2 linked regions of the Pedosphaera parvula Ellin514 genome follow. Each later gene encodes a partner of the first gene's protein in a complex. Links are inferred from orthologs where the notes say so. Each region holds a gene or a part of one and is shown in the gene's direction. Other genes may lie near its edges.

The links.
Region 2: the proteins of nuoD (region 1) and CFLAV_RS23655 are in contact, whole or in part, in a cryo-EM structure (PDB 6ZJN), measured with the Thermus thermophilus proteins. The link is inferred for Pedosphaera parvula Ellin514 from one-to-one orthologs. Residues at the interface, in WP_223903221.1 of Thermus thermophilus: Met26, Thr27, Asn29, Gly31, Pro32, His34; in WP_096411116.1 of Thermus thermophilus: Glu45, Ser46, Asn48, Pro50, Ala51, Gly52, Glu53.

Annotation. Positions count from the first base shown.
Region 1 is NZ_ABOX02000014.1:125,431-140,211, forward strand. The notes cover bases 7,952-10,763. They hold nuoD (NADH dehydrogenase (quinone) subunit D), read left to right. Parts: upstream 7,952-8,627; coding sequence 8,628-9,899; downstream 9,900-10,763. Other genes in these bases: CFLAV_RS13375 (NADH-quinone oxidoreductase subunit C), read left to right, coding at 7,952-8,619; CFLAV_RS13385 (NADH-quinone oxidoreductase subunit NuoE family protein), read left to right, coding at 9,896-10,432; nuoF (NADH-quinone oxidoreductase subunit NuoF), read left to right, coding at 10,576-10,763. Also shown: CFLAV_RS13335 (RHS repeat-associated core domain-containing protein), read left to right, coding at 1-1,928; CFLAV_RS13340 (hypothetical protein), read left to right, coding at 2,369-2,926; CFLAV_RS13345 (HTTM domain-containing protein), read left to right, coding at 2,871-3,830; CFLAV_RS13355 (hypothetical protein), read right to left, coding at 4,314-4,544; CFLAV_RS13360 (GMC family oxidoreductase), read left to right, coding at 4,865-6,832; CFLAV_RS34115 (gluconate 2-dehydrogenase subunit 3 family protein), read left to right, coding at 6,813-7,265; NADH-quinone oxidoreductase subunit NuoB, read left to right, coding at 7,397-7,906; more of CFLAV_RS13375, read left to right, coding at 7,948-7,951; more of nuoF, read left to right, coding at 10,764-12,012; CFLAV_RS13400 (NADH-quinone oxidoreductase subunit G), read left to right, coding at 12,022-13,710; NADH-quinone oxidoreductase subunit NuoH, read left to right, coding at 13,719-14,781.
Region 2 is NZ_ABOX02000041.1:3,229-18,082, reverse strand. The notes cover bases 6,427-9,311. They hold CFLAV_RS23655 (NADH-quinone oxidoreductase subunit A), read left to right. Parts: upstream 6,427-7,616; coding sequence 7,617-8,006; downstream 8,007-9,311. Other genes in these bases: CFLAV_RS23650 (phosphoglucomutase/phosphomannomutase family protein), read left to right, coding at 8,092-9,311; CFLAV_RS23660 (uracil-DNA glycosylase), read right to left, coding at 6,831-7,493; CFLAV_RS23665 (DUF2905 domain-containing protein), read left to right, coding at 6,617-6,829; CFLAV_RS23670 (ABC transporter ATP-binding protein), read left to right, coding at 6,427-6,600. Also shown: CFLAV_RS23690 (PP2C family protein-serine/threonine phosphatase), read left to right, coding at 1-927; CFLAV_RS23685 (response regulator), read right to left, coding at 1,110-1,574; CFLAV_RS23680 (ATP-dependent helicase), read right to left, coding at 1,595-3,673; CFLAV_RS23675 (hypothetical protein), read right to left, coding at 3,741-4,610; more of CFLAV_RS23670, read left to right, coding at 4,771-6,426; more of CFLAV_RS23650, read left to right, coding at 9,312-9,528; CFLAV_RS35715 (hypothetical protein), read right to left, coding at 9,542-9,718; CFLAV_RS23635 (hypothetical protein), read left to right, coding at 10,886-11,107; CFLAV_RS23630 (ABC transporter permease), read right to left, coding at 11,126-12,793; CFLAV_RS23625 (ABC transporter permease family protein), read right to left, coding at 12,838-14,478; CFLAV_RS23620 (ABC transporter ATP-binding protein), read right to left, coding at 14,560-14,854. UniProt on the Escherichia coli protein: NDH-1 shuttles electrons from NADH, via FMN and iron-sulfur (Fe-S) centers, to quinones in the respiratory chain. The immediate electron acceptor for the enzyme in this species is believed to be ubiquinone.

The DNA of each region.
Region 1 (14,781 bases):
CCTACTACGGCTACGATGCCGTGGGCAACCTGACCAATGTGACCTATCCCGTAAGCCCGGCCATCTCGCTCGCCTACGATGCAGTTAACCACCTGACCAACATGGTTGACGCCGTGGGAACTACCAAGTTTGGCTATACAGCCGTGGGCGATCTGCTCAGTGAAGATGGTCCGTGGAGTAATGACACCCTTACCTATGGTTATACCGTCCGCCAGCGCACCAGCCTGGGCCTGCAACAACCCAGCGCCTCGGACTGGTTCCAAACTTATGCCTACGATGGAGCGAGACGCTTAACCAACACGACTTCTCCCGCCGGAGCATTTGGTTATCAATATGGTTCGGGCCAGCCCAATTCCCCGTCCCTCTTGGTGCAAAAGCTCCTGCTTCCCAATGGCGCCTACATCACCAATACTTATGGCACCGATGGCATGGCCCGGTTGGAAGGCACCTGGCTCAACAACAGTACCAACGGCACCTTAAATTCGCATACCTATTTCTATGACCTGGCTGGAGAGCGCACGAATCAGGTCCACACGGGTCTTACCAATATCTACAAGTATGACAATGTCGGGCAACTCATCAGTGCCAAAGGGTCGAGCGTCAAGTATAATGAGCAGTTTGGCTACGGTTACGATGCTGCCCACAATCTAATTCGGCGCACCAATGATGCCCTGGTGCAAACCTTTGGTGTCAATTCCTTGAATGAATTGACCAATGTCATCCGCGATACCAACACGACCTTGACCGTCATCGGCACCACCGGGTCTCCGGCCACTAATGTCACCGTGAATGGGTCGCCAGCCCTCCGCTACGTGGACTCCACCTTTGCCCAGCGTGGTCTGCATCCGGTCGATGGCAACAACACCTACACCGCCATTGCCTATGATAGCCTGGGCCGCATCGATACCAACTCGGTGACGGTCTACCTGCCCGTCACCGCCACTTATCTCTATGACCAGAATGGCAACCTGATTGGCGATGGAAAACGCACTTTTGATTACGATGATGAAAATCAACTCATCCGCGTCACCGTGACCAACGCCTGGAAGAGCGAGTTCACCTACGATGGCAAGTTCCGTCGTCGTATCCGCAAGGAGTTTATCTGGCAGGGCAGCGCTTGGTCGCAAACTAATGAAGTGCACTACGTCTATGATGGCAATCTAGTCATCCAGGAACGGGATGCCAATAATCTCCTTCTTGTTACCTATACACGGGGAAATGATTTAAGCGGAAAATTACAAAAAGCTGGGGGTATCGGTGGATTATTGGCCCGCAACGATAGCGCCTCTCAGCAGAACGCTTTCTACCATGCTGATGGAAATGGAAATATAACCGCCCTCATCAATGCCCAACAGGTCATCGTTGCAAAATATTTGTATGATCCATTCGGGAATATTCTTTCCAAATCCGGCCCCTTGGCGGAAGCCAATCTCTACCAGTTCTCAAGCAAAGAGTTCCATCAGAATTCTGGACTGGTTTGCTATCTTCATCGGTACTATGATCCTAATTTGCAAAGATGGCTAACTAGGGATCCGTTGGGTGAGTTGGGAGGCTATAATCTTTATCAATTCGTGGGTAACGATCCTATGGAAGGAGTTGATCCATTCGGTCTTGCAAGATGGTTTCCGCCGATTAGACTGCCTCTCCCCGTAGTTGGCGCGATGGGCGGTCTGGCAGCCCTTTTGGGTTCGGCGGGTTCTATTACGATGAGCTTGTGTCCGGGTAATACTTGTCATCAAGGCACGTGCGTGGCTTGCTGCACTGCAGGTTTGGCGATTGGAACGGCTGGCGTCGTTACGGGAGTTGCATTGTTAGAGTCTACTGGTGTGGGGGCAATTGTGGGTATCCTTGCTGGGGCTGCCGCACAAGCGGATTTACTCATCAGCTACAATAGCTGTATATCTGCGTGCAAGAGTAAGGCTCCGTAATAGGATTTTCTTGTGACTTGGCATACTATATTCGTAGTGCTGGGATTGCTTTGCTCTCTCAGCAGCTTTATCATATATTCTTACCAATCAAAAAGGTGGAAAAGAGTCTTTATTGCGATCTTTTCCGTCGTGCCATGCATTGTATGGCAGCTTACCGTTCAGCCTGTAACTTCATATGCATTCATGGTAGGAGGATGCGCCATACTTGTAATCTTATTTATCGATCAAAGGTGTCAGTCCAGCGATAAAAATCAGCCCCGTAACCGATAGCGTCACTCACATGGATATAAGATGTTGTTGTCGGCAAAAGGTCGGCCCTTAGCATTTACACTAAATCTACCGCAAAATGCTGTCCTCCACACAAGCCGAGAGAATTGCGCCTCAATTACACTGTGGCATCCATTTCTTGCATGTGGCAGGATCATATAATAACAAGCTTGATGAGCATTAAAGTAACTTCTGCTGAGAACTCCAAAAATTCCTTTAAAGATCCAGCAGTCATCTTATCTTTGTTGGTGGTGGGAATTTTATATGCCAATCTCTCCGTCATCTTCAACTCCTCCATTCAATCATTTCGCATCCCAATTTTCCCTCTGCCTGAATCAGCGCAAGACCCCTTTCAAATCTTTGGGGTCTTTTCCTATTACGAGACCAACAACTCGCAGCTGACCATTTGGGGGCAGGCCACCAATCCCGAGACTGGCGAGTTTTACTGGAAACAATTGCCATCCGATGATTATTTTCCTTTCGCACGCGGTGATCAGAACAGTCGCATGTGGGCCAACCGCCAATACAGGCTTCCCGACCACCAGAAGCATAACGATGCCTGGCAGTTCATGGGCCGGCGGATCAAGGATCGCTACAATCAACTCCATCCAAAGGACTGCCTTGCCAAGGTCGGTCTCCAGTCGCTAACCTGGCCGAGAAGTGCCGACGGTTTTTATGCCCAGCAAACAGCCAAGGGAGCGGAAAGACATTTCTGGATCATCGCCGAATGACCGTTCCATGGGTCAGGTCCAGACGTTCAGAAGTGCCTGGAATCATTTCTGGTTCCGGAACGTGCCCCCGCATTCATTGGCGGCTTTCCGCATTCTCTTTGGCCTCTATCTGCTGGCTTACTTTCTTGCATTTGCCCCCAACGTGGAACTCCTGTTCTCCAACCACGGAGTCTACGCTCCTTACCTTCTGCCAGACCTTGGTCTGCCCGTATTCTGGGCCTGGCTCCTCTATCTATTCACCCTCCTCGTAATTTTCGGCTTCACTCTCGGCTATAAAACGCTTTTTCTAACACCCTTGGTGCTGTTGCTCTACTTCTATTATTTCACCCTGAACTTTGCCACCAACAATACCTCCTTCGATCGCCTCAACCTGATCCTGCTGGTAATCCTGTGCTTTGCCCGGCTCGATGGTGCCTGGGCGCTTGGCAAACGTGCCGTTCCCGGCAAAGGCAGAGAACCGGGCGTATCCATCTGGGCCATCCGCCTGATCACCATCCAAATGAGCTTTTTATATTTTGGCGCAGGATTCTGGAAGCTCATCAGCCCTTACTGGCACACCGGGGAGATGATGCACTGGACCCTGATCGGCCCCTGGGGAACGCCTCTGGCCTTTTCCTTTGTGCGCCTTAATCCTCCTGCTGGCCTGTTCACCCTCCTGACCTGGAGTGTGATCCTCTTGGAACTGACAATGCCCCTGATGCTATTCAATAAACGGCTTCAGGTTTACGCTTTTGCCGCAGGTTTCCTCTTCCATCTTTCCATCGCTGTGCTGCTGAACATCCCGGAATTTATGAATTGCGTCTGTGCTTACGTGCTCTTTGTAAATCCCGCTATGGTGCAGCGATATGGAAACGCTTTGTTCCAAAATCTTGGAAAGGTATTCACGAGGCTTGCTCACGAATAGTGCCGTGCCAGCTTCGTTGACAGAGCGATTCATAAAGGGGTATGAACCGGAATGATGGGTTATGAATGACACGCCTAGATACGATGGCACTCATGCCAAAAAGGGCTCGCCCATTAGGGCATTGGGTCAAGAGATAAAAAGGTATCGTTCCCAATTATTTTTCTTTTGGGTTGCTTACGACTGCCAAGGAGCTGGTTTTCTTAAGTGCCAACTCGAACCCGTCATTTCAATTTTGATTCCGGACCCGCTTTCATTGAAGCGATCCGTTCAGTCACCCATCTGGTTCTAGCGCTGTTTGGGAAAGCTCGGGCTTTCCCTGGAGTGGAATGTTTTCATCCCACTCCGGCACCCAATCCGCCTTCTGGCGGATCCAGAAAACATTCAGTTCCGGTCCGTGTTCATTCAGTTTTAAGGGGAGACCAGTCCGTACAACAAAAATGCCAGCAGGAAGTCTGCTGGCATGTGTAAAAAGTGACAGTTGAATTACTTGGCAGGAGCGTCGGCCTTCTTTTCTTCCTTATGGCACTTCTTGCAGACCTTGCCTTCGGCAGCGGCCTTCTGGCAGCACTTATGGTCGCACTTCTTGCCCGCTTCAACGGTGGCTTCGCAGCAGCCCTTCTTGTCAGCCTTCTTGTCGTCGGCTTTGGCGATGGTGAGGGAAGCGAGGAGCGCGGCAGCGCAAACGGCAATGGTCAGGGACTTGATGAACTTCATATGATTATTGAGAGTTATATTATTATCTTCTGTTCCAAATCTTCCCGGTATCGCGGCGACTCAGCCAGGATCCGGAAGGTATCGGATTAGGCGGGAATCTAGCGAGAACAGGGGGATTGTCCACAACTTTTTGATGTAATAGCATGTGCAATTAAGGCGAAAAAAGGGGCAAAACAAGGAAAGGGGAGGGCGTAGGACTACAAGCCAAGCGGGCGGGTCAAAAAAGGTGTCATCCGGCAAGCACTGAACCAATTACCGGGTTTGTGGTCCAAAGTTCGCCAGTATTGACCGACGAAGGACTTACTGGTTGTAATAGTGTTATGCCAGTAATTACGAGCAGCAAAACTCACAAGGAATATGATGTCATCGTCGTTGGCTCTGGTGCCGGCGGCTCGATGAGTGCCTATGTGCTTGCGAAGGCAGGCGTCAAAGTCTTGATGCTGGAAGCGGGGCGCAATTATGAACCGGAGAAGGAGACGCCGATGTTCAACCTTCCCAAGGATGCGCCGTTGCGCGGAGCCAGCACGCCGGATAAGCCTTTCGGCTTTTACGATGCCACGGTTGACGGTGGCTGGAGGGTGCCCGGGGAGCCTTACACCATGGCCCAAGGCACGGAGTTTACTTGGTGGCGGACACGCATGCTCGGCGGGCGAACCAATCATTGGGGGCGCATCGCTCTACGCATGGGGCCATATGACTTTAAACCACAATCGCGCGATGGCATGGGAATCGACTGGCCGATCGATTACCCCGATCTCGCTCCTTATTATGACAAGACGGAGGAATTGATTGGCGTGTTCGGATCGAATGAAGGATTGGAGAATACACCGAACTCACCAGCAGGAATTTTGCAGCCGCCACCCAAGCCGCGCGGATATGAACTCCTGGTTAAAAAACATTGCGATCCGCTGAAAATTCCAGTTATTCCTTCTCATCTCGCAATCCTTACCCGTCCGCTGAACGGCAGACTTGCATGTTATTACGCAACATCCTGCGGTCGTGGATGTTCCATTAAAGCAAATTTTCAATCCACCACTGTGCTGCTCCCGCCAGCGGACAAGACGGGCAACCTGGATATCGTCACGCAGGCGATGGTCCGGGAGGTCACGTTGGATTCCAGCGGCAAGGCGAACGGAGTTATTTATGTGGATAGGCTTACCGGCAAGGACGAGCGCGCTCAAGCCCGGGTTGTAATCCTGGCCGCCAGCGGCTGTGAGTCAGCGCGCATACTTCTGAATTCCAAGAGCAACTTGTTCCCCAATGGCTTGGCGAATAGCAGCGGCAAAGTTGGCCGTTATTTGATGGATACAGTTGGTTCCGGGCTGGGAGGTCATATTCCGGCGCTGGAAAACGTGCCGCCTCACAATGAAGATGGTGTTTCCGGCATGCACATGTACATGCCGTGGTGGGGTTATAAGGACCAAGCGGTCGGCAAACTCGACTTTCCGCGCGGTTACCACATTGAATTCGGTGGCGGTCGCCGCATGCCATCGGCAGGGATGTTTGATGGACTGGACCGGCTCACCGGCGGCAGCTACGGCAAGAAACTCAAAGAAGACGCGCGCCGCTATTACGGATCGTTCGTCTGGTTTGATGGTCGTGGCGAAATGATTCCGAACGACGATTGCTACTGTGAGATTGATCCCAATGTGAAGGATAAGTGGGGCATTCCGGTGCTGAAATTCCATTGGAAATGGGCAGATGCTGAGATCAAGCAGGCGGCACACATGCAAAAGACCTTCGCGCAGATCGTTGAAGCGATGGGTGGCAAGGTGCTGGGCGACGGGCCGCAATTGGATGGATCCAAAGCCATCCTGCCGGGCGGCAAAATCATTCATGAAGTCGGCACGACCTGCATGGGCGCCAAAAAGGAAAAATCGGTGCTCAATCAATATTGCCAGGCTTGGGATGTAAAAAACCTCTTCGTCATGGACGGCGGACCGTTCCCTTCGAATGCTGATAAAAACCCAACTCTCAGCATCATGGCATTGGCCTGGCGCAGTTCCGACTATCTGGTAGATCAATTAAAGAAAGGGCAACGTCTAATAATCTCCAAAACCCAAGTTAACCAGAACCATTTCAGCAATTATGAGCGAAATCGAACCGAAAAGAATGGCACGTCGCGAAGCCATCAAGTGGGTTGCAGCCACGCTGGCAGTATTTCCGGCATTAGATTGGGACAAGGCCACGGGCGGTCCGGGAAAGTTATCGCAATGGACTTTGAGCGATCCCAACCTGATGCATCCGATGGTTCCGTGGGAACGGACCATGACGAAGGAGGAGCTTAACAGCCTCTCCGCGCTTTGTGACGTCATTATTCCGGAGGATGAAAAATCGCCCAGCGCCAGCAAGGTTGGCGTGCCGGATTTCATCGATGAATGGGTAAGCGCGCCCTATCCCCAGCAGCAGGAGGACAAAAAGCGGATTCAGGAAGGCATCGTCTGGTTGAACGCAGAGTCGAAAAAGCGGTTTCAGAAGGAATTTGCCGATCTTTCAGAGGAGCAGAAAACCAAAATCTGCGACGACATTTGCTATTCCCCCAAAGCCAAGCCGGAATTTCTGAATGCTGCTTATTTCTTCACCTGCGTTCGCGATCTGACCACCACGGGCTTCTACACATCGAAGGAAGGAACCAAGGATCTGCAATACATTGGCAACACGCCGTTGTTCAGCTTTAAAGGCCCGCCAAAGGAAGTTTTAGAACATTTAAAGCTGGTTTAACCTATCGGGGAGCAACGTTAGGCCAGCTTCTTAAGAGGCGTGTGCTTGTGAAAAAAATCACAAATTCAACTTGCCTGACTTTTCTTTGCTGATTAGTTTCCTTAAGACAGTGGTATTTAAGCCACTAATTTATGCAAACAAGCACCGAATTCGGTTACAATTCCAAGGTCGAGGGCGACGTTATTGTCACCCGTGTCGACGCGGCCCTGAACTGGTTTCGTAAGAATTCACTCTGGCCGATGCCGATGGGGCTGGCTTGCTGTGCCATTGAATTAATGGCTGCCGGTGCAAGTCGTTATGATATTGCCCGGTTCGGTTCCGAGGTCATGCGTTTCTCCCCCCGTCAGTCCGATGTGATGGTTGTGGCGGGCACGGTGACTTATAAAATGGCGATGGCCGTAAAGCGCATTTACGATCAAATGCCTGAGCCCAAGTGGGTAATTGCCATGGGCGCCTGCGCTTCCACCGGTGGGATGTATCGCAGTTATGCCGTGCTGCAGGGTGTGGATCGCATTATTCCGGTCGATGTTTATGTCGCTGGATGTCCACCGCGTCCTGAAGCGCTGCTGGATGCCTTAATCAAGCTCCAGAACAAAGTCTCGAAAGAGCCTACCTTATCGAATTTGAAGAAAGTGGCATAAGTCGGAGTCACTTATCCGGTAACTCAGAAAAAATCATAGTCATGTCGTCCCTCGAACTAGCACAACAGCTCAAAGCGAAATTCGGTGATCTTATTTCCGATCCCGCGGAGTTTCGTGGAGAAGTGACGATTAAGATCGGCGATGCCGAGCGCATCGCCGAAGTGTGTGCAGTGGCCAAGAAGGAACTGGGTTTCGATTATTTGGTGGATCTGAGCAGTGTTGATAATTACGGCAACGACCCCCGCTGGACACTGGTTTATGAGCTTTACGGCTACGGACACCACTGCCATCTGCGGTTGAAGACGGATGTCAGCGAAGAGAAGTCAGAACTTCCCACCATTTCCACCGTATGGCGCACTGCCAACTGGCATGAGCGTGAAATTTACGACATGATGGGGATTCGTTTCAGCGGGCACCCTGATTTGCGCCGGATTTTGATGTGGGAAGGCTATCCTTATTTTCCTTTGCGCAAGGATTTCCCGCTGGCGGGCAAACCGAGCGAAATGCCTGAAGTGGCATTTACGAAACCGGCTCCGCTTGAAGGCGGGCCGTTCGTTACCATTGCTGGCGGCAAGGACCGCATCGCCCGCGAACCACGTGTCCGCATCCCGGAAACGGATGCCTTGGAACTTAATGCGCGAGTGGAGCGTCGCGATGACATCAAGGATGCCCACGGTCATTCGCATGGTCCTGGTCCCATTGAAAAGAAGTAATTTGAATCATGGCCACCGTTCACGACATAGAATTTAAAGACCCGCACGCACGCGCGGCTGATGCCATTTCAGCAGCTCCCGCTGGAGCGCAGGATTTGCCGGAAGCTGAAGGTGAAAAAATGGTCCTCAACATGGGACCTTCACATCCGGCCACCCATGGCGTGTTGCGCCTGGTGCTGGAGCTTGATGGCGAAATCATTACCAAAGCGGCTCCCGATGTCGGTTATCTGCATCGTGGAGATGAAAAGATCGCCGAGAACATGACTTACACCCAGTTCATCCCTTATACGGATCGACTGGATTATTTGGCGCCTTTGGCCAACAACGTGGCTTATGCGCTGGCCGTCGAGAAACTGATGGGGATCGATAAGGATTTGCCGCTGCGTTGCCAATATATTCGCGTGATTTGCTGCGAATTGGCGCGTGTTTCGGCTCACCTGTTGGGGTTGGGCGCGTTCGCGATGGATGTCGGCGCGCTGACCGTCTTCCTGCACACCTTCACGCAACGCGAGACGATTTATAATCTCTGTGAAGCTTTGACTGGCGCTCGTTTCACCACCAGTTACACACGCATCGGCGGTGTTTCGCGGGATATTCCGCCGGGATGGGTGGAGCAATGCCGGAAATTTTGTGATGAAGTCGTGGTTAACTTTGATGAGTCGGAGAAGCTGCTGACTCGCAATCGTATTTTCGTGGATCGCACCCGTGATATGGGCGTGATTTCCAGGGAAGATGCGATTGATTATGGTCTGACCGGCCCGAATTTGCGCGGCAGTGGCGTAGATTTCGATATGCGCAAAGCGCATCCTTATCTCGTTTACGACAAACTCCAGTTTGATATTCCCACAGGTTCGGTAGGTGATTGTTACGATCGTTACCTTGTGCGCATGGAAGAAATGCGTCAAAGCGTGCGCATTCTGCGTCAATGTCTGGATCAGTTGCCGGATGGGCCTATACGTGTGGCCGATGGCAAAGTCGGTTTGCCTCCGAAGGAAAAAGTTTTGACCTCGATGGAGGAGTTAATTCATCAGTTCATCAACGTCACCCAGGGAGACAATGCGCCGCCGGGAGAAATTTATTTTGGTGCTGAGAATCCGAAAGGCGAACTCGGATTTTATATCAACAGCACCGGTGGTGGCACTCCGAATCGGATGAAGATTCGTGCGCCATCATTTGTGAACCTGAGTATTTTGCCGCACCTGCTGCCGGGTCATATGATGAGTGATACCGTGGCGATTTTGGGTTCGCTTGATTTCGTAATGGGAGAATGTGATCGATGAGCGCACCTGATTCCACCCAGCAAAACCGCGCCAGTGTCCTGTCGACGGGCAATTTTGTTGTTCCGCCAGCATTGGAAGCTGAGTTGAACGAACTTGTGACGCATTATCCCGTCAAGCGGAGCGCATCATTGATGTTCCTGCATGCGATTCAAGAACACTTCGGATATGTTTCGAAGGAAGCGATTGAGTGGATTGCGAAGAAGCTCGAGTTGCAGCCGATCAACGTTTACGAACTGGTGACATTTTATCCGATGTTCCGGCAGGAGCCTGCGGGCAAGCACCAGATCAAGGTGTGCCGGACATTGAGCTGTGCGCTCGGTGGTTCGCACAAGCTGCATAAGTATTTTTGTGAAAAGCTCGGTTTGGACAGTCATGCACATGGGGTTCAAACCACGAAAGACGGCAAATATTCGGTCGAGTTTGTCGAATGCCTCGCGAGCTGTGGCACCGCGCCAGTGATGATGTGTAACGAGGACTTCTACGAAGGGGTCACGAATCAAAAAGCGGACGAGATACTGGGAAAATGCAAATGAAACTCAAGAATGGCTGCCGAACATGGATTCGAACCATGACAGACTGCTCCAGAGGCAGCCGTGCTACCATTACACCATTCGGCATTCCGAGTGGTGACAAAATAAAGGGTTTGGCCAGAGAGTCAAGCTGTTCATAGCTAGATATGCCTCAAGAATTTCGCCTCATCTTAAAAAATGTCGATCAGCCGGGTTATACGGCTGATATGGAGTGCTATTTGCGTCATGGAGGGTATGAAGCCCTGAAGAAGGCTTTGGCCATCCAGCCTAAGAGTTTGCCCGATGGCAAGTCGATGAGCGGTCCGGAGCAGATCCGTGAGGACGTCAAAGTTTCCGGTTTGCGCGGTCGCGGTGGCGCTGGTTTTTCCTGTGGTTTGAAGTGGTCTTTTGTAGATCGCAAGAGTGGCAAGCCGATTTACCTGATTTGCAATGCGGACGAATCGGAGCCGGGGACCTTCAAGGATCGCCAGATTCTGCATAAAGACCCGCACCAGATGATCGAAGGGATGATTATCTCCTGCTTCGCGAATGACGTGAAGCTCGCCTATATTTATATCCGTGGCGAATTTCCCGATGGTGCGCGCATTTTGAACAAGGCTTTGAAGGAAGCTCGGGCGAAGAATTTCCTCGGAAAAAACATCCTCGGCAGCGGCTACGATTTGGAAATTCACGTCCATCGTGGAGCGGGTGCTTATATTTGCGGTGAAGAGACGGGTTTGATTGAGTCACTCGAAGGCAAACGTGCTTATCCGCGTATTAAGCCACCTTACTTCCCGGCGATTTTGGGTCTCTACATGTGCCCGACGATTGTGAACAATGTCGAGACGCTTTGTCAGGTGAAGCATGTGGTTGCAATGGGTGGTTCGGAGTATGCCAAGATCGGAACTCCGAATAATACCGGCACCCGCATCGTGAGCATCAGCGGGCAGGTGAAGAAGCCCGGTTATTATGAGATTGAAGTCGGCAAAGCGACGATTGGCCAGTTGATCAATGAATTTGCAGGCGGTCTGCACGATGGGCGAAAACTTAAGGCGATTATTCCCGGTGGTTCCTCAGCCAAGGTGTTCAAAGCGGGAGAAAAGTTTAAGCTCAAGAAGAAGGGGCCGGACGGCAAGGATATCGAGCAGGAAGTGGATATGCTTGACCTGCCGTACGACTTCGATTCGCTCATGGCTGCGGGCAGCATGTCCGGTTCCGGTGCGATCATCGTGATGGATGATTCGGTGGACATCGTCGAAGCACTGGCGAATCTCAGCGAATTCTACGCCCACGAAAGCTGCGGCCAATGCACACCGTGCCGGGAAGGCTCGCTCTGGATGAGCAAGGCGTTGCATCGCATGACCCACGGTGAAGGTCGCAAACAGGATGCGGAATACCTGCTCAAGATTGCAGACAACATTCCTGGCGGACGCACCATTTGTGCATTCGGCGAAGCTTGTTCGTGGCCAGTGCAGAGCTTTGTGGGTAAATTCAAAGACGAGTTCATTGCCAAGGGCGAAGCAGATGAGGCCAAACGTGCTGCCGCCAGTTCTGGCGCGGGCCCGACGGCGGATTTGAAAATTGCCGCCAGCCCAACACACTAAAATTTTAATATGTCGACAGTAGCGACAACGGAAAACAAGCCGGCTCAGCCAGCGATTGAAACCATCAAGATCAAGGTTGATGGGAAGGAAATTTCTGTGCCCAAGACCGTGCCGGATCCCATGACTGGCAAACAGGTTCCGACCACCATGATCCAGGCCTGCTCGATGGCCACGGTGGATGTGCCGCATTATTGCTATCATCCCAAGCTGCCGGTGGCTGGAAATTGCCGCATGTGCCTCGTCGAATTCGGCACACCCGCCATGGGACCGGATCGAAAGCCGGTGATGAATCCCGATGGCACGCCGAAGATCGCCAAGTCTCCTCGTCCGGCGATTGCCTGCGCAACGCCGATTTCGCCTGGAATGGAAATTTACACCACGACGCCTGCCGTGAAACAGATGCGTGAGGGTGTGTTGGAATTTTTGCTGATCAATCATCCGCTGGATTGCCCGATTTGTGATCAGGCTGGTGAATGCAAGTTGCAGGAATATTCAGTGGATTACGGTCAGGCCACCAGCCGATTCGTGGAGCCAAAGGTTCACAAACCCAAGCGGGTGGATCTCGGGCCTCGCATCATGTTGGACGACGAGCGTTGCATTCTTTGCACACGTTGCATCCGTTTTTCGCGCGATATCGTTGGGGATGATGCATTGGGCATCGTGAATCGTGGCAGTTATAACACGCTGAGCGCTTATCCCGGCAAATCGTTTGATAACAACTACACCCTGAACACGGTGGATATTTGCCCCGTCGGTGCGCTGACTTCCAAGGATTTTCGTTTCAAGATGCGTGTTTGGTTCCTGAAGGAAACCAAGAGCGTCTGCACCAGTTGTGCAACCGGCTGCAATATCATCATCGGCTCACGTGAGGAAAAGGTTTACCGTTACGAGCCGCGCGAGAATGATGCGGTGAATTCGACGTGGATGTGCGATTCCGGTCGCTTGAACTACAAGTGGATCAATCGGGACGACCGCCTGACGGAAGTGAAAATTGGGTTGGCGCAGACCACCTGGAGCAATGTGCTCAAGCAGATTGGCGAGAAGTTGGCCAAGGCTCAGCCGGGGTCGGTGGCGATTGTAGGTTCGGCTCGTCAGACGAACGAAGAACTGTATTTGCTTTCGAAGATTGCCAAAAAGTTCAATGCGATTACGGATTCCGTGCCGCGGACTGGTCCAGGCGACAAGATATTGCTCAGCACGGATCTTAATCCGAACAGCAATGGCGCGAAGTTGACGGGCATTTCTCCGGCAGAGATGGGATCGAATTTGCCGAAGATTGCTGATGGTATTCGCAAAGGCAGCATCAAGACCTTGATTGTGTTTGGTGAAGATGTGACCAAGGTTGGCATTGGCGAAGATTTGCTGGGCAAGCTGGAAAACTTGATTGTTAGCGACATTTTGCCTAATAAAACGACGGAAAAAGCCAACTTCCTATTGCCAGGCTGTGCTCATGCTGAGAAGCGCGGCAGCTTTGTGAATGGCAAAGGTCGCGTGCAGAAATTCATGCAGGCGATCGTCCCGCGCGGGGAAGCTCGTCCGGAGTGGGAATTTTTGCATGAACTGGTTCATAATGTGACCGGCAAGAATGGATATTCCTCAATCGAAGGTTTGTTCAACCAAATGGCGCAGGAAATCCCGGCGTTCAATGGAGTCACCTGGGCGTCGCTGGGTGACAAGGGTGTGACGATACAAATTTAATTTCAGAAATGGATTACTTGCACACATTCAGTCCCATGCTTGCAGAACTCGGCCCGACGGGGCAGATGGCGCTGTGGAGTTTTGTTAAGATCGCCATCCTGGTCGGCGTGGTGCTGACGATGGTGGCTTACGCTGTTCTTGTGGAACGAAAGGTTTCAGCCTTCATTCAGGATCGTGTGGGGCCGAACCGCGCGGCGCCTCCGTTCATCGCCGCAATTCCGGTGCTTGGACCTTTTCTTGTTCGACTCGGCATTTTTCAGCCACTTGCGGATGGTTTGAAGTTTTTGCTAAAAGAAGATTTTACTCCGGCGCATGTGCGCAAGATTTATTTCTGGCTGGCGCCGATGATTGCGATGGTGCCGGCATTGCTGACCTTTGCGGTGATTCCATTCGGTTCCAATCTGGGTGGGCAGCGGATGGTGATTGCCGATCTGAATGTTGGCATTCTCTATACTTTCGGAATTGTATCGTTGGGTGTGTATGGAATTGTGCTGGCGGGGTATGCAGCCAACTCCAAGTATCCTTTCCTGGGTGGCATTCGTTCCAGTGCGCAGCTGATTTCGTATGAAATTGCGATGGGCATGTCCGTGATCCCTGTTTTCATGTTGGTTGGTAACCTAAATCTGAGCGGGGTAATTCATTATCAAACTGGTGGGCTATTCGGAATCAGTTGGTTGCCAAACTGGTTGTTATTTAAACAGCCGCTTTCGTTTATCATTTTCATTATTGCAGCTTTTGCCGAAACCAACCGCCTTCCGTTTGACTTGCCGGAAGCAGAAACCGAATTGGTGGCCGGCTACCACACGGAATACAGCTCGATGAAGTTCGCGCTGTTCTTCCTGGGTGAATACGCAAACATGATTGCCTCGTCTGCGATGATGGTCACGTTGTTTTTGGGAGGCTGGACGTTGCCTTGGTTCGGTCTGGATCAACCAGCGGATTCAATTGGCATAGGCTTGCTCCATATTGGAATTTTCATCGGTAAAATCATATTGTTAATGCTGATCTTTATCTGGATACGCTGGATGTTTCCGCGCTTCCGGTATGATCAGTTGATGGATTTGGGGTGGC
Region 2 (14,854 bases), on another replicon or contig:
GCCATTTTCATCCCGCTAAAGTTTAAGGATGAAGTTCTCGGCGTGATGGCCGTGGTTAACAAGGAAAAAGCTGAAGCTGCAGATTACTTTAATGCCAACGATCTTTTTCTACTCGACTCGCTGGCGGATCATGCAGCGATCTCCCTGTATAATGCCACGCTTTACACCCTTGAAGCCCAACAAAAACAGTTGGACAGCGATTTGCGCGTGGCCAGTGAGATACAGAAAATGTTGCTCCCTGGCCATGCTCCTTCGGTGAAGAATTTCCAAATCGAGGGCTACAACCTCCCGGCGCGTCATGTGGGTGGAGATTATTACGATTTTCTTCCCCTGAACGATTCGAGGGTAGGAATCGTCATCGCCGATGTCTCCGGGAAGGCCATACCCAGCGCGCTGGTGATGACGATCTGCCGTTCTGCCATCCGCGCGCAGGCGCGATTAAGTGAATCTCCAACGGAGGTTTTGCAACATGTGCACGAGTCAGTCATACCCGATTTGCGCGAGGATATGTTTGTCACCATCCTTTACGGAATTCTGGACACAAATAATCGGACCTTTACCTTCGTGCGTGCAGGTCATGATCCTGTACTTTGGTACCACGCAAATACCGGGGTTATGGATGTGATCGCTCCAAAAGGAATGGCGGTGGGCATGGACCGGATTCATCGACTCGACGAGCGTTTGGAAGAATGCAAATTGCCGTTGCTTCCGGGAGATATAATCACCCTTTATACCGACGGCATTACTGAAGCACTGAATGGTGAAGATGAGGAATTCGGTCGTGATCGGTTGATTAACACCATCAAAAACGTCGCACACGAAAATGCGGATAAAATATTGCAGAGCATCTTTGAACGACTTCGCCAATTCACCGCAGATATCCCACCGCACGATGATCGAACATTGATTGTCATCAAGGCCGGTTAGGTCTTGGCACCGATAACCTTTCTGATTTCCGCGATCATTTGGCACTCCCAACTTCCTGGTAACTACTTTGTGGCAATCCCCGCATTCTGCTCATGGCTGGTTGTGAAACTATTCCAAAGGGATATGAAACGAGCCTGGTTGTAGGCACTGTGATCCCCATTCCTTGCCCGCCTGCCTGACGTTTACTTTGATGAGGGCGGAATGGCCCCCACCGAAGTCGGATCAAGCAGGAATGCCTCAAGATTTTTGACCAACTCAATCAACCTGGCATGTTGCAAAGTTTTGGCATAAAACGCATCCGCACCCAGGCTTCGCACCCTCTGGATATCGCCCGCTATGGATGCACCCGAAAGCACAACCGCCTTCAATGAGGAAAAATTTTGTTTTTGGAGCCACTCCAAAACCTGGAAGCCATCCAGTCGGGGCATTTTCAGGTCAATTAAAACCAAGTCTGGGAAGGGCCAAAGTTGACGATCGGAATAAGTTCCCGTCCCCCCCAGGTAGGCAACAGCCTCCTCACCGTCGCGCACCGAACCGACCACCTGAAAGCGCGTCGATTCACGAAGCGCACGCTCCATGAAAAAGCTGTCTTCTTCAGAGTCATCTGCAATCAGGACAGAATACTTTTTAATGACTTTTAAAGACACGGCAGGGCTTTTAATTGTGTTTAACCGTAAGGATTTATGGTTTTGAGGTTCCACTCATCCAGGGATTCCTTTGGAAGCTCACTCAGAAAGCGCGATGGCTGCTGCATGGCATCGCCACTGCCGCCGGGCATCATCCGGATCAGTGGATAACTAAGGTAGAGTTCATTACGGGCGCGCGTGATTGCCACGTACAAAAGGCGACGTTCTTCTTCCTCGCCTTCAGCCGTGTCCAATGAACGGGCAGATGGAAATAATCCATCACAAAGCATGATAATAAAAACCACGTCAAATTCCAATCCCTTGGCTTGGTGGATGGTGGAGAGTTTCACCTGTTCATTGTCATTGTTTGCAGGTTCGTCAGTTTCCGCTTCGAGGTTTGAAAGCAATGCCAGTTGGGCCAGAAACTCTTCAGTGGTGGAAAATTGCTGTGCAAAGAGCGCCAACTGCTCGATATCATCGAGACGGTTCCGGTAATTGGCATAATTTTCCTGCAAATGCTCGTCGTAACCCGCTTCCACTATCAGACGGATCATCTTATCAGTTTTCCCACGCACTGGTTCAGTCTCCAATTGTGAGATTGTGGCTACAAATTGTGCCCAGGCCACCGCTGTCTTCTTGGGCACCGCAGAAGCGCTGGCTTGTAGCGCAGTCGCAACGGGATTCCGATCAGCTTTCGTACTTGTCTCGCTGGGAAGCAAAGTGTCCCTGGCATCCGCCTGCAGATTTTCCGGAATTACTTTGAATGCGGACTGGAACCTGGCCCAGAGTTTATCAGCTCCTTTTCCTCCCACTCCGGGCAAAAGTTGCACGAGTCTCTTGAATGCCAATTCGTCACGCGGATTATTCACCAGCTTAATATACGCCGCTACGTCCTTGATGTGGGCCTGCTCAAAAAACCGGATGCCGCTGGTGATGCTAAAAGGAATATTGCGACGCGTAAGTTCCAGTTGGAGTTCAAGTGCGTGAAAATGCGAACGGTATAATACCGCCATTTGATTCATATTCACGCCTTCCTCGCGCAGTTCCAACATGCGTTGCGCTACAAAAGAGGCTTGTTCTGAAGCGGTCATGCACGGAACCAGAACGGGCTTTAATCCGGACTTGCGGGCCGGCGTGAGCTGCTTTTCAAATTGCTTCACATTCGCGGAAATGGCCGCGTTGGCCAGGTTAAGAATTTCCGGCGTGCTGCGATAATTGGTTTCGATCTTATAAACCCTGGCCTCGGAATAGCGCTCGGGAAACTTGATAATATTCTGAAAATTTGCCCCTCGCCAGGCATAGATACTCTGGGCGTCATCCCCAACCACCATCACGTTATGGTGACGCGCCGCGAGGAGATCAATAAGCTCGCTTTGCAGCGCATTTGTGTCCTGATACTCATCCACCAGGATAAATTGAAAGCGGCGCTGGTAATGTTCACGAACTTCCGGATGTTCCTTCAAAAGCTTCAGCCACAGCTCAAGCAAGTCATCAAAATCCATCGCGTTTGTGGATTTCTTCCGTAAAATATAACGTTCCTTTATATCGGCAATCTGCGGTGCCAGATTTTCGAAATAATCGTATTCTTGTGCGAGAACCTCAGGAATGGAGCGCTGCGTATTGAGTCCTAATGAGAAAATGTCGGCCAATACATCGGCCTTCGGAAAACGGGTGGCCTTGACGTCGATTTCTGCCTCGGCAACACAAGCATCAACCAAATCCTTCGCATCTTCGCGATCCATGATGCTAAAATCGCGCTGGTACCCAAGTAAAGGAGCGTGCTGGCGAAGAATGCGATTCCCAATGGAGTGGAAAGTCCCTCCCCACAACGAAGGTAAATCCTGGCCCAGGAGATCCGATACACGGCGCATCATTTCGCGCGCCGCCTTGTTCGTGAAGGTCAGGAGAAGGATTCGATCTGCCGGAATCCCCTGCTCCAGTAAAAAACCAACTCTAAACGTTAGAGTCCTCGTCTTTCCCGAACCCGCTCCGGCAATGACAAGGGATGGCCCCGGCGGAGCCGTCACGGCGGCATGTTGCTGTTCGTTCAACTCCCGTGCATAGTCAACATGCAGTTCAACAGGCGCATTAAATGGGTGCAGCACATATTCGCGCGACATAAGAACAAGTTAAGGCATGTGGAAAAAGTAAAAAGCGAAAAAGGATTAAATCACCCGGAAGCAGGAATTAATGAACAGATTCCCTATATTCTTTCAGACGTGTTTTCAGACGCACCATGTTGGCTTCAATTTTCTCCAGATAATAATTCGTCCCGGCGGGATAAGGATGGTTGAGAAAACGAAATACGGCTTCAAAATCAGTGTTTAACCTCGGCTGCACATATTTCCCCCAAAAAACTGGAGTCTTTTGCATCAAATCTTCGGCACTGCAGAACGTTCCCACCATCACGGAGCGTCCGGCACTGAACACGGTCGCTTCGGCAAACTCAGTGTACAGAACAGGCAATTTATCCACATAGTCTTCGGCGGCCATTTGCCCCAGCAAATCGGCGGTTCCTAATGCCAGACCAATGAGTTTTTCTGCTTCGCTCTGAAAGGGAATCTGGCCGATGACAGCATTGATACCTGTGCAACTAATCATGTGCTTGACCGCTTTGATCTCTTCCGGCGCAAAGCCTTTCTTTTGCTCCAAAAAAAGTTCGACCAAAGCCATACTCCGGTCCACATGCGTGGCCGTATATTTTGCTCCTGTGCCGTCGTTATCCCCCTGCTTTTTTAGATATCCAGTATCGTGAAAGAGAATGCCGATAAGCCCCAATTGCAGCATTCTTTCCGTGATGGCTGGATGGATGCCCGCCTTAAAATGACCGTTTAACAACCTTGCAAAGCAAAGGGTTCCCTGCAAAGTATGCTCAAAATCGTGGTAACAGGCATCAATCGGCTGGTATCCCGCAATTCGACCGGCGAAACAATCGCTCGCCCAATTAAATACTTGAGGAACAAACAACGCGTCCCCTTGGGGAAACATTGTTAGATAGGCGGATTGAACTTCAGCCTCTACCGCTGTCGCATCTTTGGTCACGACGGGAGGATACATTATTAAAAGGAAAATACTTCAAATTCTATCAACATGCACGCCTTTTCTGCGGTTGCAACCACTCTGGAACTGCTCGCCCGTTAGTCCGGGAAAAATGGAATCACAAATCTGGTGTATTCTTTCCAATTTCAAGTTTTGATGTTAATTATAGGCTTTGAAAATGTCACATCGATCTGCTCCATACTCCAGGAAGGACCCAACCTTCAGCGCGAAGTCCCGCTCCACCTGGGAGGTTGTTCGACGCGTATCCGTATACCTGAAGCCGTATAAGCTCATGGCTTTTGCCACCATGGCTTTTGCCTTGCTCTCTACCGGATTTAGCCTGGCGTTTCCCAAACTCGCGCACTTGATTATCGACGATGTGATCCTCAGTAAAAACGCGGCGCATCTTACAAGGTACGGTATTGGATTAATTGGAGCCTTTCTGTTCCGCGATCTTTTTAATAGCCTGCGTATTCGAATCAACAACATCTTTGAACAAAATGTGATCTTCGACATGCGACGGGCAGTCTACGCACGTCTGCAGCGCCTGCCAGTTGGATATTTCGACCAACGTTCCTCGGGCGATCTCATGACACGGGTGTTGGAAGATGTGAATTCAGTCGAACGGGTGCTGATTGACGGGACAGAGCAAGGCACAGTCGCAATTCTTAGCATCATCGTAGTACTGGTTATCCTATTCTGGACGAATCCGCTATTGGCGGCAGTGGCCTTGATTCCCATTCCCCTGTTGGCAGGTGGCGCACTCTGGTACACGCTCACGGCGCATCGCCGTTACCGTCTCCAACGCGAATCGGCGAGCGCCATGAACGCTCTCCTGATGGACAATTTGCAGGGTGTGCGACAGATAAAAGCCTTTGGCCACGAAAATCATGAGGACTCACGCTTCGCCAACCGTGCCGACGATTTGCGCAAGGGAAGTCTTGCTGTAATGCGCGTGTGGGCCTGGTACTCACCGGCCATGACCTTCGCAGCATCTCTTGGCGTAAGCCTTGTTCTCTGGCTCGGAGGACGGCAGGTTTTAGACGGCAAACTCTTGCCAGGCCAGCTGGTCGAATTTTTATTATACCTCTCGTTCTTCTACGAACCCATACGCCAATTGCATGCTTTAAACCAGATGTTGCAAGCCGCGCGGGCGGGCGGTGAACGTGTGTTTGATATTTTGGATGCATCGGTGGAACGAGCCGATAGCCAATCTCGAAAGGAACTCCACATTCCCGTCCGTGGTGAGGTGGTATATACCAATGTGAGTTTTGGCTATTCAAATGCGAAACCAGTACTTCATAACGTCTCTCTGCACGCTCGGGCGGGAGAGATGATCGCCCTGGTAGGACCGACCGGCGCGGGTAAATCAACTTTGGTGAATCTATTACCGGCCTTCTACGAGATTACCTCAGGTAATATCACCATCGATGGTCAGAACATCGGTGGCACCGAGCTGGAATCATTGCGTAAACATATCAGCGTCGTGAGTCAGGAGGCTTTTCTCTTTAACGGCACTATTCGCGAAAACATTTTATACGGCAAACTGAATGCCACGGAGGAGGAAATGATCGGCGCAGCCAAAGCAGCCAATTGTCACGATTTCATCTGCAGGCTGCCGGAGGGATATGACTCGCGCGTCGGAGAGCGCGGAGTTAAGTTGAGTGTAGGTGAGAAACAGCGTGTCAGCATCGCCCGTGCCCTGCTGAAGAATGCGCCAATTCTGATCCTCGACGAGGCAACTGCCAGCGTCGATACGGGAACGGAAAAGCTGATTCAGGAAGCTTTGGAGCGGCTAATGAGAAATCGAACCAGCTTCGTGATTGCTCATCGCCTCAGCACTATTCGCAAAGCCAATCAAATTCTGGTCATGCAACATGGTGAAATTATCGAACGCGGCACGCATGATGGGCTCCTGGCGACCGGTGGCTTGTATGCCAGGCTTGCGCGGATACAAAACACAACTTTCATCGAAGACAGTTTTGAAAAATTGACAGCGGTGGAATAGGAAAAAAATTGGTATCATGAATGACTTAGGAAAACTTCTCGTGGTCATTGGTTTGCTGCTTGCCACGGTGGGTGTCTTGCTTTGGACGGGTATTGGCAGAAGCTGGCTGGGACGCCTGCCAGGGGATATCCATTATACGCGGGGAAACTTTAGCATTTACTTTCCGATAGTTAGCTGTGTGATTTTAAGCCTGGTCCTGACGTTACTGATGTGGCTGTTTAGAAGATGAATTACAGCTTCTTCATCTCGCTTTTCAGCAGCGCAAAATCTTCCTTGATCTTCTCTGCAAGTTCCTCCCGGTAAAAGCGTACCGCCGGGTGATAAGTAACCAAAAATTTACGTCCCTCATGTTCAACGATGCCACATCGAGCCTCTTCAACTGTCTTCTTTCCCAACATTTTTTTCACCGCCACACCACCCAACAGCACAATGATCCTGGGATTAATCAATTCGATCTGACGGTAAAGATAGAGAGACGTGCACGTCTCAATCTCCCCGGTTTTGGGCGTGCGATTCGATGGTGGACGACACTTGCAAATGTTCGTGATGAAAAAATCGGAACGATCAAATTCGCTTCCCTCCAATACATGATCAAGAAATTTACCGGAACTACCCACAAACGGCCGTCCAGTCAAATCTTCATTACGACCTGGAGCTTCACCAATTATCATTACTTTTGAATTGAATTTGCCCTCTCCCGGCACGGCCAAAGTCCTGGATTTGTACAAGGGACAGGCCGTGCAGACACGAATTTTCGAATCCAGGGATTCCAACTCCTTGACGACCTTTGACTTTGCAGGGCCGGGAGCTGATTGAATCACCGATCTGCTCTCCATAGCTGCTTTTTCCAGACCTCTTTTACGATTGGTGCCTGTGAGGACTTTAGCTTTCACAATAAACCTCTTTTACAAGTTTCCCTCGCTTTTCGCTTCGCCGCAAACGTTTCCATATGGGGATTAACACCGTTAATTGCATTTCCACTTGCCAAACCGGTCAGGCGTTTTTAGATTCAACCCATGGGCGAAACGCAGTTAGAACAGTACATTCCAGTCTTGATCCTGCTTGTAGTGGCAGTCGGGCTATCCGGGACAATCCTCGTCAGTTCGGTCTTGTTCGGAAAGCTTGGGCGGCGCAGTCGCATCAAGGATACTGCTTACGAATGCGGCATGCTTCCGATTGGCGAAGGTAACACCCGTCTTTCAGTTAAGTTTTACCTTGTGGCCATGTTATTCATCCTATTCGATATCGAAGTAGTTTTCCTTTATCCTTGGGCGGTGGTTTATAAAGAAATGCTGGCAAAAAATGCCAATCTGATTTTTGGCTCGATGCTGACTTTCCTCGGTATTCTTTTTGTAGGTTACATCTACGCATTGAAAAAGCGGGCTTTCGACTGGAAGACCAGTTAATCTGGAAACCCGGTTCGCCCGGTTCGGATTGGCGTAGAAGTTCGAATCTAACTGACCTCGGAACGGTTAATCTCACACATCTTTTATGCCTTCAGCTATCAAATTTGGCACCTCCGGATGGCGCGGTCTGATTGCGCGCGACTTCACTTTTGACAATGTACGCCTCGCTACTCAAGGCATAGCCCAATACCTTAAAGCGGAACTTGCCAACCCACAGTCGCCTATTCACGGCCGGAAACCGGTAATTATTATTGGTTACGACACCCGTTTTTTGGGAAGGGAATTTTCATTAGCGGCAGCCGAGGTTTTGGCCAGCAATGGATTGATTCCTCTCCTGTGCAATCGAGACACCCCTACCCCAGTCATTGCTCATACCATTCGTGCGCGGAAGGCAATCGGTGGAATCAATATGACTGCCAGCCACAATCCGGCAGAGTATCAAGGTCTTAAGTTTTCCACTTACAATGGCGCGCCAGCGACACCTGAAGTCACCAGACAGGTGGAAGCACATATCGAGCAACTGACCGGGCAAAAGTGGAATTTTAAAGGTGCAGTGGTTGGGACCTACGAGTGTAAAACAATTGATCCGCAACCGGATTATTTCAAACAACTGCGGAAGCTTGTCGATTTCGCCACCATCAAAAAGGCAAAGCTAAAGATTGCCGTCGAGTTGATGTATGGAACCGGTCGCGGATATCTGGATACACTGCTCGCTGAGACTGGCGCCAAAATTACTGTTTTCCACAACGAATTGAACCCTCTCTTCGGCGGACACCATCCTGAACCGAATGCGGAAGGAATGCATGAAGTGAGTCTGCTGGTTCGTAGCGGAAAAGCACAACTTGGCCTGGGGTTGGATGGAGATGCAGATCGCTTTGGCATCGTGGACAAGGATGGCACGTGGCTGACACCCAATCAGATTCTGGCACTTGCTCTTTACCACTTAAAAAAGAACCGGCACTGGACAGGAGCAGTGGTCCGCACGGTGCCTACCAGTCATCAGGTGGATGCAGTCGCTACAATGCTGGGCGTCAAACTGCACGAGACACCGGTTGGCTTTAAATATATTGGCGCGCTCATGGAGAGTGAACCCGTTATTGTAGGCGGTGAAGAATCTGGAGGTTTGAGTGTGAAGGGTCATGTTCCGGAGAAGGACGGCATCCTCGCCTGCCTGCTCATGGCGGAACTGGTTGCGACCGAGAAAAAATCACTTGGAGCCATTCTGAAGCAGATTGAAAAGACCACCGGTGAATTTCACACGGATCGTATCAATGTCGCCATCCCTGCGGAAAAGAAGGAAGCTTTGCTAAAGAAATTAGGTTCCGGTCTGGAAACGATTGGACCATTCAAGGTGGAAAAGTTCATTACTACCGATGGATTTAAGTTTCTGCTGCCCAAGGGCGAGTGGGTCGCCTTCCGCGCTAGTGGAACTGAACCGCTTATTCGCTGTTACATTGAAGCCAAATCCAAACCTCAGTTGAAGAAGTTGCGTAGCGCCTGCCAGAAATTACTGGCTTCCTAAATGTGACAAACCATCAACTGAAGCGAGCCAACCTCTGTTCGAGTGCGGATAGGTTGGAGGCTTTAGGCACAATGTTTGGAAAATCGGCTAATATCTGTTCGTAAGTTGGAACAGTTCCCCATGCGGTTACCGTAAAGGATTCCAGGAGCTGTTTGGTTTCCAAACCGAGTTCGCGCTGTCGTTTTTCCATTCGCTTGCGTAAAGTTGCCGTCCATTCGTCGAATGATTTTGGCGTCGCCATGTCGTGTCGCCCCACCCAGGGAAGCTATTCACTGATTTGTGATTGATGGCACCACGTTCACACGTCCCTTCCCTGCTTTTCATATTGCTGTAAATCACAAACGACCGGCTCTGCTTAAATAATAGAGCGCAAAACCAAACCCTACGGCGAGGAGGATTCCCGCCAATAGAGCACAAATAAAAATTCGATATGGACGTTTTGAATCGTACGCTTCCGCTTTAGGTGAGAAAATGTTTCGTATATTACTTCCTCTATTTGCATTTTTTTTCATCGGCGCTTGTTTGGCTGCGGTTGAGGTATCCGAAAATTGATCTGAACGGCGGGATTAAGAATTGAAACCAGGAAGCGGTGCCCCGAGGCTGGCAAAAGGTGATGGCCCGTTTAGCCTGGGCAAAGGGAAATTCGATAGACAGGTGGACCGATCGATTGAACCTTGCTTTTTGAAGGCAGGGATTTGATTAGAATAACTCATTTACTGAATAACCCATACTTGCCAATTATTTATTTTCGAGTAACTTTATTTTGGTTCCTCATTGAGGGATGTTAGTGGGGGGCGGCTCTATCCGGGGTCCGCCCCTTTCGTTGCTCTCAAAACTTTGTCAGCAAATTGTCTGATGAACGGCCTTTTATGTGGAATCAGAATCATTTCGCCAGTCTGCCATGATTCGCAACGAAACTGATTCCCGATCAACTAAATTATTTCCTTATCCTGCTTCGACGTGATTTTCTTCTTTTATGAGCATCAATAATTAAAAAGAGGAACACGAGTATCCCTAAAATCACCAGCACCATCACAACCGGAGAGTTATGCCAGGCTTCCTGCAAAGATTTATACAACAACTTAAAATCCATCTGCTCTCCTCGCTACAACTGACTATAATTTAATCCCCCATATAATCCTAGGGCTCAAACCGCATTTTAAACTCGAAGGTCAGAAGGCGGGAAGCATACATGGAGAGTTGAGTAAGTTATTTGGAACCTTTTAAGGTTTTAAAATGGCGGAGAGAGAGGGATTCGAACCCTCGGAAGGATTACTCCTTCACAGGTTTAGCAAACCTGCGCTTTAGGCCACTCAGCCATCTCTCCGAACCCCACTAATCAACAGTGGAAATACAAATGACTCAAGACAAATTTCCTGCAAACGCAATACTTTTATACCCCATCGGCCAGCTTATGCAAGTCCATCAGCCTGGCTTGGATAAGGCAGAACGGAATCACCCAAGCCAAATTTTCTCGTTACACGAGGAACAACCTTCCCACATGATTATTTCAAAATGCCCGAACTATCTCGCTTTAAAAGTGCTTGCCTGCCTGCCGGTTGTCATTACGGCTCAATAATTGGATTCCTAAACGCATTTAGGAGATCGCTGCCGAAGGAAGGATTGGTGCCTGACCACTTGGTTGCGAAGGACTTAATCCTGCAGGCGGTGTTGGGGGAGTAAAACGATGCATCGCCACATTTCGGAATTCACTCTCCAATCTTTTTTTGGCGGTGACGCCAAAGATCACATCAACCAAGATCCCGAGAACGAACCATGATCCGATAAGAAACTTCGGATCTGATAGCGTGGAGTTATACGCCGCCTGCCCGATTGTAACCAAAAGCATCATTCCCGACCATAGAATCCATGGCAACACCATGGTCTTTGTTACTGTTATGCTCGTGGCACGATTCGAGTTCCTGGCCGTAAGTCCTCCCCACATGGCAATCCATCCCATGGCGATCAAATCAGCCACCAACATGCAAATACCAGCGACCCACATCAGAATATAAGCTCCTCCGACTTCCCCTTTGGGCGCCAGCATGAAAATAATTTCAATGAGCACCAGCAGAACCACCGGGCCAAGAAACTGTCGGCGCAAAGCCAGCCACTGCCCTTTTAGGATATCAGAAACGCTCAGCGGGGTTGACAGCAACCATTCCAAAGCGCCACTTTTTCTATCCTCCCCCAGTCGCCTTCCAGCTTCCGAAGCCAGCCACACTTTGATAACAGTATTCAACAACAACGCGGTAACAACGTAAATCACCTCATTAAACCAGTCATTGCGGAATTCGATGCATCCCCATGCCCAAAGACACGCCACTGCTCCAAACACCAGCCATACGTGCGCCGGTTTGGAACGTGCTCTACCCGCCAGCCAGAAAAATGCGTTCACATCCAAAAGTTTCTTACGAAATGCCTGACGCTCGGTGGTATCTCCATAACTCCACCGGTGCCAGCGATCCCGCCACATCGCCAAGCGGCTCCCCGTCGGTTTATCCTGCCAGGAACGCGGAACTATTGCCGAGGCGGCCAGCAGAAATATCCAGGACAGCCCGTGCATGATTCCAACCGACCACCAAAAGGGCTTCGCTGTCCGGGCAAAGTTTTGATCAAACACCAAATAGAACGCATTAAAAGGACAAGGAAGCAGGAAAATTGACTCCCATTTCGGCGAGCGGCTGATCCATGGCACCCAGGCAGCCAAGGCTGGCAACATGGCAGCAAAAAAAAGTATGATGATAAACGTCCCTGCCATCGCTTTGCGGGGACTCTGACTCAGTGACGAAACCACGATGCCGATCGAAAGTGAAAACAAAAAAGTAACCAACAAAACCAGCGTCATTCGCCAAAACTCACCATTAGTAATCCCACCCATCAACAACGGGATGGCAAGCACCGGGAAAATTGCCATCAGCCCGTAAAATCCATTTAGTGATGTGGCAAACAATTTACCCAAAATAACATCGTAACCCTTCAAGTCGGTCAAAAAGAGCAAACCCAGCGTGCCTTCTCGTTTTTCTTCGCTTAGGCAGTCCGCGGTGGAACGCACTCCGGCCACCAGGCAGTAAAGAAAAGACAGGACCGAAAGAGTTTGAAATAAGTTTTGCCCGAATTCTTTGGGCGGCTTGACCTGATTGATCAAATAAACGATTCCTCCGGTCGCAATCGCTGCCAGCGCGATGGCACAACGTATCCAATACGTAGCCCGGCGTCGCGAAGCCACTCGCAGTTCACGTCCAACGATCGGTAGAAAGGTCATCTTTTTATAGCGATTCCAGGTTCAGTTTCACTTTATTTGGATTTTCAAGCCAGTGATTTTTCAAAAGCAAAATTGCGACTCACGAGATTACGATGCAGCTTCCGCGCCAACATAATCGCCGCCAAAATTTGCCAAAGTGTAATAAAGCCTCTCGAGTACACCACCACATATATCAATCCCTCAAACAGATCGGTTACGTCTGTTATGCTCCCCATCCCATATCCTGACCCGCCCAACAATAGGGAAACACCGAAGCCCAGGCCGGACTGCAATCCTGCGGGGATAATCAAACCAACAAAGAGTGTAAAAAGAAAAGCACTGACGAAATTGCTCTTTCCGAGTGAATAGTAAAGGCCGATTACGGGCAGCGTGAAGAATGCCACTCCAAAGAACAGGACATAACTAAAGTCAATCCTATGATCGAGCAGCGAACCAAAATACATCCAAAGCACCATGAGTACCACCAGGGCAGGCAGAAATTGACTCCACAAACCACGTAAACGCCCGCCAATTATTTGTTGTACAGTAACTGGAGAAACCAATAATAATTCCAACACACCTGTTTCCCGCTCGCGACGAAAGCTGCTGGCGGCACTCACACTGATACCCATGATCAGTAGCCACGCCATTAGCTGCTGCATTATCTGCAGGCCGCGATACAAACCTCCGGGCACGGCCATGCTGTAGAGGGAAATCATGATCGAAAACCATCCCCAGGTAACCAACCTTCCAGACCAGGTCCGCTGCTCCAACCACCCAATCGGGTTCTTATTCAGCTTGCGCCTCATCCAGCGTTGAAGAAACGTCACACCCAACACGGGTGTAAAAAATGTTTTTTCCACCCAAACCTGTTCCTTTGATGGCGGTTTATCCTGCCATCCTCGCCGCAGAGGCCAGCCAGCAATTTTGATGCTCAGCAATAACGCAAGGAATGAAATAACGGTTACCACAACCTCGGCTATCAACCAGTTGATCCGTTGAGGCGTAGCGATGGACGCCAACTGATGTCCCCAGGCGCCATCAAAATCCAAGGCATCATAAATTCCGAGCGCCAGATAGTTCGGGGATGAACCGGTGAAATTGGCCCAGCTAAAAACCTTTCCACCCAGCGCCGCGAAAACTCCTTGTCCGTGGAGATATCCAAAAAAAATGAAAAAGCACATGCCGAAAGCGTAGGCCAACAGCAAACAACGCAGCCAGGCTTTGCCTGTCGAAGTCGCCAGAATTCCTGCCGCCATCGCCCAGCACAAGGAACTGAAGTTTACCAATCCACAAATCACTGCCTCCTCCCAGCTCACACCGCCCAGCAGAAAAGGGATGGTCATGACTGGAATCACCGCCACCCACAAGCTGAACGCTCTCAAGCCATGCACCAGTCCTTTTGCAAGAACGATGTCTCGCGCCTTCAATGGAGTTAAAAAAAGCAACCCCAACGTGCCCTCACGCTTTTCCTTGCTGATGCTATCAGCCGCCAGCGGAGGGACCATGATCCATATCGAAAAGAAAAGGGTCAGATTGATATACCCAAAAAGTTTTCCACCAAGTTGTGGGGAGAACCCATTGTTCACCGCAAAAATAAAGCATACCAGTAGCAGGATCATTACCCCGATCACGCGCAGGAGATAAGTGAATGAATGCCGCGCCTGCGTCCTCATTTCACGTGCTATGACCGGTAGGGCGTTCATGCGCTCAACTTAACTCCAGTTGAAGGAGCCAACTACATCACTTCGAAAAAAAATCGCCAGACTTTATGTGAGCCTTTCAAACTACTGTGTTTCGCCGCGAGTCACCCGCAGGAAGACTTCTTCGAGACCAAGCTCATCTTCCTGAAGTCCCGTTAATTTTAATCCCCCACGCACCAGGGTGTCCGCCACAAATCCATGGTCTACATCATGATTGACCATCGTCACCTTGATTCGACCATCTACGGCAAGAGCTTCAGCCACCTCGCTGTGCCCCTTCAGCAATTCTATCGCCTTGCTATTATCCGATGCCACCTTCACCCAGACCACCAACCCCGCCGACATCTGGTCCCTGACTCCCTGCACAGGTCCGGCATAG